DNA from 2 places in the Nonomuraea sp. NPDC001684 genome. Region 2 is predicted to be linked to the other one. Evidence: riboswitches for the same ligand, from Rfam matches in the RefSeq annotation. Region 2 holds a riboswitch; the other holds the start of a gene.
The links. Region 2 has a riboswitch for cyclic di-AMP ahead of ACWCSD_RS02380 (C40 family peptidase). Riboswitches for the same ligand answer to the same signal wherever they lie in the genome.

Region 1 (5,550 bases), on a different contig from region 2:
CTCGCCCATCTCGCGCCACAGCCGCTGGTAGTGGTGGCGTTCGTTGTGGGTCTGGCGTTCGTGCTCCAGGGCGCGCAGCTTGACCACGACCTCCAGGCCGGGCCGGCGGGCGGCCAGCTCGGCCAGCGCCGTCAGCACCCGCTCGCGCTCCTCCCGCGCCCGCGGCACCTTGGCCTGGGTGGCGAACACGACCCGGTCGCCGCCGCCGGACACCGCGCCGGGCCGCAGGAACGGCAGCCTGGCCAGCCCGACCGCCCCTCCCCCGCCGAGCCGGCCGGCGATCTCGGAGAACTCGGCCACCTCGCGCTCGCTGTGGACCACGAACAGGTCGCAGCCGCTGCGGAACAGCCACGCCTTCTCCGTGGCCGGCACCGAGATGCCGGGCAGCCCGCTGACGAACACCGGCCGTGCCCGGCCCGCCGGCCGCAGCCCGGCCAGCACGTCGGCCACCAGGACGTCCACCACCGGGCCCGTGCAGCCCACCAGGATCGCGTCGGGGCGGGTGCGCTCGGCCAGGCGGCGCAGCGAGCGCGCCGACAACACCGGGGGCGCCGCGCGCCCGCCCACCGCCGCCGCGATCTGCTCCGGCGAGGGCGCGATCGGGGTGCGCACCACCACCAGCTCGCTCTCGCAGCCCGCGGGCAGGTCGTCGAGCAGGCAGGCCGCCCACTTCAGATACGAGTCGGAGTCGGCTATCGCCAGCACCCTCACCTGGAAGCTCCTGTCAAATGCGATCGCAGGCCGGGGGCCGCCCTGCTCGTCCACCAGTCGTCGGGAACGTCCACGGGCTCGACCTCGACGCCGCGCGGGCCGAGCAGCACCCGCAGCGAGGTGATCGCGGTCGAGGGCAGGCTGAGCACCCGCTGCCCGGCGTCGAGGCCGCGCAACGTCAGCTCGGCCGGCACGCCCGCGTCGTGCACGGTGATGCCCGGACGTTCGCCGATCAGCGCCAGGTCGACGGGGTCCTCGCGGCGGTGCGGGTAGTAGGCCAGCGGCTCGCGTCCGGCCAGGTCGGTCAGCCAGCGCAGGTAGTGGTCGCGGTGGACCAGGCCGTTGCGGACCAGGGACGTGCCGAGGACGACCGTCCGCTCGGCGGGCCCCTGGGCGCTCGGCGGCTGGGCGCGCAGCCAGGCGAAGTCGTGGCGGACGAGGTCCACGCCCGCCCCCCGGACGGCGGCGACCAGCTCGTCGGGGACGGGCAGGGCGGTGAAGACCGACACCCGGCTCATCCGCAGCCGCAGCGCGGCGGCCAGGCCGAGCAGGGCGCGCGCCCGCGAGGGGGTCGCCCGCGCCCGCAGCAGCGGCCGGAACGGCCCGGCGGCCAGCAGTTCGAGCAGCCTGAGCGTGGCCAGGCCGTCGTCCACGACGACGATGTGGCCGGGGTCGGAGGTCAGCCAGCGCATCTGGACCTTGCCGGAGAACGCGTCGCCCACGGCCTGGACGCGGCGCGGCATGCGCTCGCGCGGCTCGTCCAGCACCAGGCCGGCGGGCAGGTCGAGGCGGCGCAGCTCCTTGCGGGTGGCGCGCAGCGGACGCAGGCCGGCGCGCGGCACGACCACGGTGTCCGGGCCGAGCAGCCCGGCATGGTGGGCCTCGACGGCGCACAGCATCTGGAGCGGAGACTCCACCCAGGCCGACGCCTGTCTGACCACTCTGTTTCCCCCAGCCGGTGGATGGCCTTGCACGACCCGCCTCAAGGTAGCCCGGCCTGCTTAAGCCGCAAGAAACGACACGTGAACAATGGAGGGTATGAACTCGCTGATGCTCAACACCGACGGTGTGCAGATACCACAGCTCGGCTTCGGCGTCTGGCAGGTCTCTGCCGACGACGCCGAGCACGCGGTGACGGCCGCGCTGCGCGCCGGATACCGGCACGTCGACACCGCCGCCGCCTACGAGAACGAGGAGGGCGTCGGCCGGGCCGTGCGCGCCGCCGGGGTGCCACGGGAGAAGGTGTTCGTCACCACCAAGCTGTGGAACGGCGACCACGGGCGCGCCGAGCAGGCCTTCGACGAGAGCCTGGCCCGCCTGGGCCTCGACTACGTAGATCTTTTCCTGATCCACTGGCCGGTCCCGGAGCAGGACAGGTACGTGCAGGCCTGGCGGGGACTGGAGAAGATCTACCGGGACGGCCGGGCCAAGGCCATCGGGGTCTCCAACTTCACGATCGCCACCCTGACCCGGCTGATGGAGGAGACCGACATCACGCCGTCGATCAACCAGATCGAGCTCCACCCGTACTTCCAGCAGCGCGAGATGCGGGCCTTCCACGAGGCCAACGGCATCCTGACCGAGGCGTGGAGCCCGCTCGGGCAGGGCAAGGGGCTGCTGGCCGACCCGGCGCTGCGCGTGCTGTCGGAGAAGTACGGCAAGACGCCCGCCCAGATCGTGCTCCGCTGGCACCTGCAGCTCGGCAACGTGGTGATCCCCAAGTCGGTCACGCCGTCGCGGATCGAGGAGAACATCGACGTGTTCGACTTCATCCTCGACGCCGAGGACATGGCGGCCATCGGCGCGATGAACGCGGGGCGGCGGATCGGGCCCGACCCCGACTCGTTCAACCTGACCTGAGCGCTCTACGATCTCGGTCGTGCGAGATTTCACCTGGGGAATAGCGGCGACCGGCGGCATCGCGCGTACCGTGGGGGCGGCCATCGTGGCCGAGCCCGGCATGCGGGTGGCCGCCGTCGGCTCGCGGAGCCCGCTCAGGGCGCGGGCGCTGGCCGACGAGCTGGGCGCGGAGTCGGCCTACGGCTCCTACGAGGCCCTGTGCGCCGATCCGGCCGTAGACGCGATCTACGTCGCCACGCCGCACGCCCAGCACCTGGAGGTGGCCGAGGCGGCCATCGCGGCGGGCAAGTCGGTGCTGTGCGAGAAGCCGCTGGCGGCCGACGTGGCCGACGCCGAGCGCATGGTGGCGCTGGCCCGCGCGGCCGGGGTCTTCCTCATGGAGGCCATGTGGATGCGCTTCAACCCGCTCATCCAGCGGGTGGCGGCCGATCCGCGCTTCGGCGAGATCCGGTCGGTGCGGGCCTCGTTCGGCTTCGCGCTGCCCTACGACCCCGCCCATCGGCTGTGGGCGCCGGAGCTGGGCGGCGGGGCCCTGCTCGACCTGGGGATCTACCCGTTCGGGCTGGCCCAGCTGCTGCTCGGCATGCCCGCGGAGCTGCGCATGGCCGGCTCGCTGGCGCCCAGCGGCGTCGACGCCGAGGCCGGCGGGCTGCTGCTGTACCCCGACGGGCGGCGGGCCCTGGTGGACGTGTCGCTGCTGGCACATCACGCCAACGACGCGAGCGTGGTGGGCACGTCGATGCGGGCCGACATCCTGGCGCCGTTCTGGGCGCCGCGGCGGGTGTTGCTGTCGGGGCCGTCGATGGAGACGGAGGAGCTGGTGCTCGACCCGGCCGACAACGGTTACGCGGGCGAGCTGCGCGAGGTGCGCGCGGCCACGAGCGAGGGCCGCACGGAGAGCGCGATCATGCCGCTTGACGAATCCCTTGCCATGATGGGGCTTCTGGCCGAAGCACGGGCCCAACTCTCCTAGCTGGACCTTTAGCCACTTGCCTAGCTCTTGCCCGATGTATTACCTTGTGGGGCATCTCGCGGCAGACGTCCGGTTTGTCCGGCTTTGTCCAACCATCGCAAGACATTTCACAGGATCGTCCTGTGACCGCTGAATCCGCCTCCGGGCGGAACCGGGGACCCACGTCCTTTGGGGTGAATCGGCACTTTGGTGCCGTAGGGCAGCTTCCACGTCCGAACCCGTCAGCTAACCCGGTAAGCGGCATGGAAGCAAGGAGTCAATGCCCTCGATGGCCACGCACCGTCCCATCCGTGCCCCGAAGATCACCTACGTCCACGCCGCGCTCGGCGCGGCCATCCTCGCCTCCGCCATCGGCGCCCACGCCACCGCCGCCGCCGCCGACAGCGCCGGCCCGGCCGCCGCGGCCGGGCACTCGGCCGTCGCGCCGCAGGCCGCCGCCCAGACCCGCAAGGCGGAGGAGACCCAGGTCAACGTCACCGCCCAGCAGGTCCTGGCGTTGGCCAAGGCCCAGGTCGGCACCTCCGAGAACGCCTACGGCGGCGGCACCAAGTTCCAGAAGTGGTACGCCGACTCCAAGCGCGCCGCCGAGACCATCGCCCGCGACGGCGGCACCCGCGCCATGTACCTGAACGCCCCCTGGTGCTCGATCTTCGTCTCCTGGGTCGGCGAGCAGACCGGCGCCCGCCCGCAGGTCGGCTGGGACGCCTGGACCGTGGCCCACGCCAAGTGGTTCGCCGCCAACGACCGCTGGGGAGCCGAGGCCAGGCCCGGCGCGGTGGTCTTCTTCTCCTGGGGCGGCAGCAAGAGCCTGGACGCCATCCAGCACGTCGGCTTCGTCGTCAAGGACAACGGCGACGGCACGATCTCCACGATCGAGGGCAACACCGGCAACGGCAAGGTCGAGGAGCGCGTCCGTCCGAAGTCGCAGGTCGTCGGCTACGGATACCCGCAGTACGCGAGCTGACCTCCGCCCGCTCCGAGCGCGCGCCCCGCACGAGGGACGCGCGCTCGCCGCGTCTCAGGGCCGGACCGCCGCCAGCGAGTAGAGGATCGGCAGGTGCGAGTCCCCGAACGGGAACCGGTACCGGCCGTCCGCGCCCTCGGGCAGCAGGCCGCGCGGGTCGAGGTCGGTCTCGACGTGCTCGCCCAGCTCGGCCACCGTGAACCCGGCCCGCGCCGCCGCCGTGACGATCTCGCCCACCGAGTACGGGTACTCCACCGCCTCGTGCGTTTCGGTCACCACCGCGGCGTCGGCGTACGTGCCGGTCACCGTCTCCCGGTGGGCCTGGCCGCCGCCGTAGGGCCAGTCGGCCACCAGCGGGTCGAGCGAGGCCACCGTCTGGTAGGCCGGATGCAGGTCGACCAGCACCAGCCGCCCGCCCGGCCGCAGCGCCATGGCCGCGCCGCGCATCCAGGCGTCCAGGTCGCCGATCCAGCACAACACGCCGTACGTGGCCACCGCCACGTCGAAGCCGCCGGCCAGCTCCGCCGGCAGCCGCTGCGTGTCGGCCTCCACGAACGTGGCCGCCAGCCCGGCCCTGGCCGCCAGGTCGCGGGCGCGGGCGACCGCCACCGGGGAGAAGTCGACGCCGGTCACCCGCGCTCCGAGACGCGCCCAGCTCAGCGTGTCCAGGCCGAAGTGGCACTGCAGGTGGAGCAGGTCCCGGCCGGCGACGTCGCCGGCCAGGCGGCGTTCGAGCGGGTAGAGGGTCTGCCGGCCGGCGAGGAAGGCGTCGACGTCGTAGAACCGGTCGGCCGAGGTGGAGCCGTGGACGCGGGCGCGCTCGTCCCACAGGGCCCGGTTGGGCACGGAGGCGTCTGGTGCGGGTTGGGGCATGGGGCGAGGATGGCACATCGGCCACCCGGCCGCACGACCGGTACGGTGCCCTGGAAGCGGACGGTCCGCGCCCGCGTGTCGATCCGGCCGGCGCCCGTTCGACGCTTCGGCGAGGCCGGCTCCGCCCGGGGGCCGCGGAGGGAAGGGACGGCAGGATGAAATTCATGAT
Region 2 (5,550 bases):
GCACGCCGTTCGCGATGAGGTTGACGGTGGTCTCGTGGCCGGCCACGAGCAGCAGCACACAGGTCGCCAGCAACTCGGCCTCGGTGAGCTCCTCGACGTGTGCGAGTGCGCTCAGGAGGTCCTCGCCGGGACGCTCGCGCCGCCGTGCGATCAGGTGGCGGAAGTAGTCGCGGAACTCGTTCCTGGAACGCTCCGTTTCCGACATGAGGGCGTCTGTCAGCATCGGGTCAAGTCCGCGGGCAAGGGCCTCGCTCCATCCGCGGAAGCGGTCGTGGTCCTCCGGCGGCACCCCGAGCATCTCGCTGATCACCATCACCGGCAGCGGGTACGCGAAGCCGGAAATCAGCTCCGCCTCCTCCGGCAGCCGCCCGATCAGGTCGGCGGTGATCGCCTCGATCCGCGGCCTGAGGCGGGCCACCATGCGCGGCGTGAACGCGCGGCTGACCAGAGCACGCAACCGGGTGTGATCGGGGGGATCCATGAGCAGGAATGACCTGCCGGGCTGACCTGCCTCTTCCTGCGCGGGCGGGGACGTTCCGTGACCGAACCCGGGGTCGCGCAGCACGGCCGCGCACAACTCGTACGTGGTCGCGACGAGCAGCCCGCCGCGCGTTCTGAAGATCGGCCCGGCGGCTCGCAGCTCGCGATATCGGACGTACGGATCGCGCACAAATTGCGGATCCGAGGGATCAAAACCCAGCACGTCGGTGGCGCTCATCGGAGGTGGAACCGGGCCGCCGAATTGATCATTTGGACCGTTCATAGCGGACCACGGCGTGCCAACATATGCGGAGTACGTCACATATAAGTGATCATGTCAATAGCACTGGTCAAGGGCGCCGATTGTGGCGCTTGACGACCTTTCCGCGATGCGTTTACCTTCACCGAGACGAGCGGCTTTGCTTCGCCTGAAAGGTCCGAGTTCTGCTGTTTGGGGGAGGGCTCCCGGTGGATGTGCTCACAGAAGGCGTTGAGCTGAGCCACGCGGATTTGGCGTTACTGGCCGAGCTGGCCAGGGGAGTGACGGTCGATCGGGTCGGCAGGCGGCTGGATATCAGCGGACGGACCGTACGGCGCAGGCTGAGGGGCATCTGCGACCGCATCGGCGTGGCCACGGCGATCGAGGCCGTGGCATGGGCGGCGCGCCGTCAGCTCATCTAGCGGCGCTCATCAGGTGGCGCTCATCATCCAGTGACGCCGGGCGAACCGGCGCTGGGCGAAGCGGCGCGCGGATCAGTCCGCGATGCGCACGCCGCCGGCGAACGGCCGCCCGCCGATCGGGGCGACCCGCACGACGTCACCCGTCCGCGGAGCGTGGACCATCATGCCGCCGCCGATGTAGATGCCGACGTGGTGCAGGTCGCTGTAGAAGAACACCAGGTCGCCGGGGCGCAGCTGGTCGCGGCTGACCTGCCTGCCGGCCGTCCACTGGTCGCCGGTGTAGTGGGGGAGCGAGATGCCCACGCGCTGGTAGGCGGCCATCACCAGCCCGGAGCAGTCGTAGGAGCGCGGCCCTTCGGCGCCCCACACGTACGGCTTGAGCTGCTGGGTGAGGGCCCACTTGACGGCCTGGGCGGCCTTGCCGTCGCCGATGACCGGCAGGTTGACGCGCACGGCCCGGGTGCCGGGACGGCCGGCCTCGCCGACGGCCCGCCGGTAGAGGTTGCTCTCGACCTTGGTGACCAGCTTGGTGATCTTCGAGCGCCTGCTCTCCAGGTCGGTGACGAGCTTCTGGACCTCGGCGATGCGGGTCTTGGCGCCGGCCCTGGCCCGCTCGGCGGCCTCCATGGCCCTGGCGAGCTGGTTGACCTCCTCGCCCTGCTGCTGTTCGAGCGCGTACGTGGTCGCGGCTCGGTCGAGGAAGGTCTCGGGGTCGCCGGACTGGGCGAAGGCCAGGGCCTTGTCCAGGCCGCCGGTGATGTAGGCGTTCTGGGCGAGCAGCGAGGCCCTGGCGCGCTTGGCGGCCAGATCGGACTCGCTGGTGGCCAGGATCTTCTGGGCGGAGTCGTTGGCCTTCTGGGCGGCCTTCAGCCGTTCGCGCTGCTCGTTGTACTGCTCGGCCAGCGTCTCGATCTCTTCGTGCAGCTTCTCCACCTGGTCGGAGAGCTCCGAGAGCGACGGCTTCGGGTCGGCGGCGGCGGAGCCGACGGGGACGGCGAACAGCATCGCGGCGACGGTGACGCCGATGACGCCGAGGCGGCGTGCGCGCCTGGCCTGCTCCTGGGGGCGGGCGTGCCTGCCCCCGGACTTCCCCGAGCGGTCGAACGTCCGCTTCACCAACCGAGCTCCTCTCATCGACGCCGGCCGGGTTAGCTGACGGGTTCGGGCCGGAGCAGCCCTACCGAGATGGTCGGATTCACCCCAAGTGGCGGCGCCAGGTGCTCGCCGCCGTTGGTTCCCCGGCTTCCCTTGCGGGAATTGGGCGTGTCTTTCCGCGCGCATTACGCGGAGAACATCGTCGCTGGACACTAATGCACTCCGGGTTCACGCTCAACCGGAACTGCCGAGTCTGTAGAGGTTTCACAACTGAAGGGTCACAAGGTGATCTCGTGGGTAGCCGTACGGAAGCAGGCTTCTGCACCTTTTGTCCAGCATTCGGGGTGCTGAGGTCTGGAGGAAAGCTCCAAGTCGGCCCGTGTTCACCTGACCACGGGATGTGATGAGATGCCCGAGACGTGGGATTTAGGGCCGAGCCGTAATGAGATCTGTACCCTGGAGAGCCATGGAGCAGGTGGCCGAAGTGGCAGTCCCCGAGACCGCGGTCGTGGTCAGGCGTGCGCGCACGCCCGACGTGCGTGCGATCAGGCGTCTCGTGGACACCTACGCGGGCGCGGGGCCGCGGCTCCTGGAGAAGGCCACGGTCACGCTGTACGAGGACGTCCAGGAGTTCTGGGTGGCCGAGCGGGGCGGGGAGGTCGTCGGCTGCGGCGCGCTCCACGTGCTCTGGGAGGACCTCGCCGAGGTCCGTACGGTGGCCGTCGATCCCGCGTGCCGGGGGCTGGGTGTGGGGCGGCGGATCGTCTCGGCACTCGTCCGGCAGGCGAAGGATCTGGGGCTGCGGCGTGTATTCTGTCTGACTTTTGAGGTCGACTTCTTCGCGAGGCACGGTTTCCGCCCCATCCAGGGCACACCGGTCTCACCCGAGGTCTACGCCGAGTTGCTGGCCTCGTACGACGAGGGTGTGGCGGAGTTCCTTGATCTGGAACACGTCAAACCGAACACCCTTGGCAACACCCGCATGCTGCTGCATCTGACATCGGGTGACGCGGACCTTGACCACTTGGAAAGGTGATTGTTGATACCTATGTCGATACGTTGGGCAGCACAGGCATGTGTCCTGACACGTGCCACATGCGCACTCGAAGCGAGGTGACACGGTGAGCACCGGACAGCCGCCGTACCCACAGGACGATTCCGGCGAGAACCCCGAGTACGGTCAGCACCACGGCCGTCGGCCCGGTGAGCCCGACCCGGACGTGACTGTGGTCGGCTACCGGGCGGACGATGCCTTCGGCCAGCCCCCATACGGTCAGCAGCAGCAACAGGGCTATGGCCAGCAACAGCAGTACGGCCAGCAACAGCAGCAGTACGGCCAGCAGCAGGGCTACGGCCAGCAGCCCCAGTACGGCCAGCAGGCCGCCCCGGGTCAGCAGGGCTACGGCCAGCAGCAGGGCTACGGCCAGCAGCCGCAGTCCTCCGGCCAGCAGTACACGCAGCCCGGCTACGGCCAGGAGGCCCAGTACGGCCAGCAGGCCGCCTCGGGTCAGCAGGGTTACGGCCAGCAGCCGCAGTCCTCCGGCCAGCAGTACACGCAGCCCGGCTACGGCCAGGAAGCCCAGTACGGCCAGCAGGGCTACGGCCAGCAGCCCGCCTCCGGCCAGCAGTACGCCCAGCCCGGCTACGGCCAGCAGGCCGCCTCCGGTCAGCAGGGCTACGGTCAGGAGGGCCAGTACGGCCAGCAGGCCGCCTCGGGCCAGCAGGGCTACGGCCAGCAGCAGGGCTACGGCCAGCAGCCGCAGTCCCTACCCGACTACAGCCAGCAGCAGGGCTACGGCCAGGACGCCCAGTACGGCCAGCAGGCCGCCTCGGGTCAGCAGGGTTACGGCCAGCAGCCGCAGTCCTCGGGCCAGCAGTACGCCCAGCCCGGCTACGGCCAGCAGGCCGCCGCGGGGCAGCAGGGTTACGGCCAGGAGGCCCAGTACGGCCAGCAGGGCTACGGCCAGCAGCCGCAGTCCGACTACGGGCAGCAGCAGAGCTACGGCCAGGACGCCCAGTACGGCCAGCAGGGCGGCTACGCCCAGCAGCAGTACGGCGACCAGCAACAGGGTTACGGCCAGCAGTACGGCGACCAGCAGCAGTACGGCCAGGCATACGGCCAGCAGCAGCAGTCGCAGCCCTACGGCCAGCCCGGCTACGGCCAGCCCTACGGTCAGCCCGTCGGCGTGCAGCCTCCGGGCGCTCCGGCCCCCCTGGCGGAGTGGTGGCAGCGTCTGGTCGCGAGGATCGTCGACGGCGTCATCCTCGGCGTCGTGAACTTCGTGGTCAGCCTCATCCTGGGCCTGCTCGCGGTCGGTTACGACTCGGCGACCGGCCTGACCTCCGGCGTCCTGTCCGCCTTCGTCATCGGCGTCCTGTCGGCGATCGTGACGACCGCCGTCTGGGTGTGCTACGAGTTCTTCCTGACGAAGATGAACGGCCAGACGGTCGGCAAGATGGTCATGGGGATCAAGGTCGTGCCCGTGGGCCAGGCCCTTCCTCCGGGCGGGCTCGCGTCCGACCTGGCGATCAAGCGCGCCGGCGTCACCTGGGGCGGCTACATCCTGAGCTGGATCCCGTTCCTCGGCCCGCTGCTCGCCTGGGCGTGCGTCGCGGTCAACGGCGCCTCGCAGCTGTGGGACAAGCCGCTGCAGCAGACGTTCGCGGACAAGTTCGCGGGCACGGTGGTCGTGAAGATCAAGTAATCCCGCGTCAGCGTAAAACAGGGGCCGGCTTCCCGCCGGCCTCTGTTTTGTGTGTGCGGGGCGTACCAAAATGGGGGGTACGACCGCCGACCGCGTGAGGTGGGATATGGCCGGGACACCGTCGTGGCCGGGCGCCGTGCCCGCGGAATGGTGGGAACGCCTCGCCGCCCGCTTCATTGAGGCGCTGGTCTTCGGGGTCTTCTATTACATTCTGTTCATCGCGCTGTGGGGCGCCTTCCGGACTGTCGGGATGGTCGAGGCGTTCGGCGGACGGCTCCCTGGGCTCTTGGCCTGGTTCCTGGGCGGCCTGTGTTATACGGCCTATGACTGGCGGGCCCATTGCCTGCGCCGGCGGACGTTCGGCCAGGCGATCATGAAGATTCGCCTGGCGCCGGACGACCTTCCGCGTGGCGCCCTGCTGAAACGGGCCCTGGTCTATCCCGGGCCTGTCATGCTGATGGGCATTCCGGTGGTCAATCTGCTGGCCGGAATGCTGCTGTTCGGCGTCGGGCTGCTCATCCTGATCGACAAGCCGTTGGAGCGCGGGCCGCATGACAGGCTGGCCGGAACGCGGGTGGTAAAAGATCTT

Region 1: it holds a riboswitch for cyclic di-AMP, as region 2 does, so the genes downstream of both, ACWCSD_RS25225 (CHAP domain-containing protein) here and ACWCSD_RS02380 (C40 family peptidase) in region 2, are expected to answer to the same signal.

The regions. Positions count from the first base shown of each region.
Region 1 is NZ_JBSFGJ010000152.1:221-5,770, reverse strand. Features, by position in the region: gene ACWCSD_RS25245 (DUF6716 putative glycosyltransferase) at 1-711, opposite strand, end outside; gene ACWCSD_RS25240 (hypothetical protein) at 708-1,652, opposite strand; gene ACWCSD_RS25235 (aldo/keto reductase) at 1,750-2,571, shown strand; gene ACWCSD_RS25230 (Gfo/Idh/MocA family protein) at 2,591-3,544, shown strand; cyclic di-AMP (ydaO/yuaA leader) riboswitch at 3,662-3,799, shown strand; gene ACWCSD_RS25225 (CHAP domain-containing protein) at 3,813-4,508, shown strand; gene ACWCSD_RS25220 (class I SAM-dependent methyltransferase) at 4,563-5,381, opposite strand; partial or broken gene ACWCSD_RS25215 (YciI family protein) at 5,537-5,550, shown strand, end outside.
Region 2 is NZ_JBSFGJ010000005.1:56,852-62,401, reverse strand. Features, by position in the region: gene ACWCSD_RS02390 (cytochrome P450) at 1-670, opposite strand, end outside; gene ACWCSD_RS02385 (helix-turn-helix domain-containing protein) at 949-1,161, shown strand; gene ACWCSD_RS02380 (C40 family peptidase) at 1,234-2,277, opposite strand; cyclic di-AMP (ydaO/yuaA leader) riboswitch at 2,284-2,435, opposite strand; gene ACWCSD_RS02375 (amino-acid N-acetyltransferase) at 2,723-3,292, shown strand; gene ACWCSD_RS02370 (RDD family protein) at 3,378-4,961, shown strand; gene ACWCSD_RS02365 (RDD family protein) at 5,068-5,550, shown strand, end outside.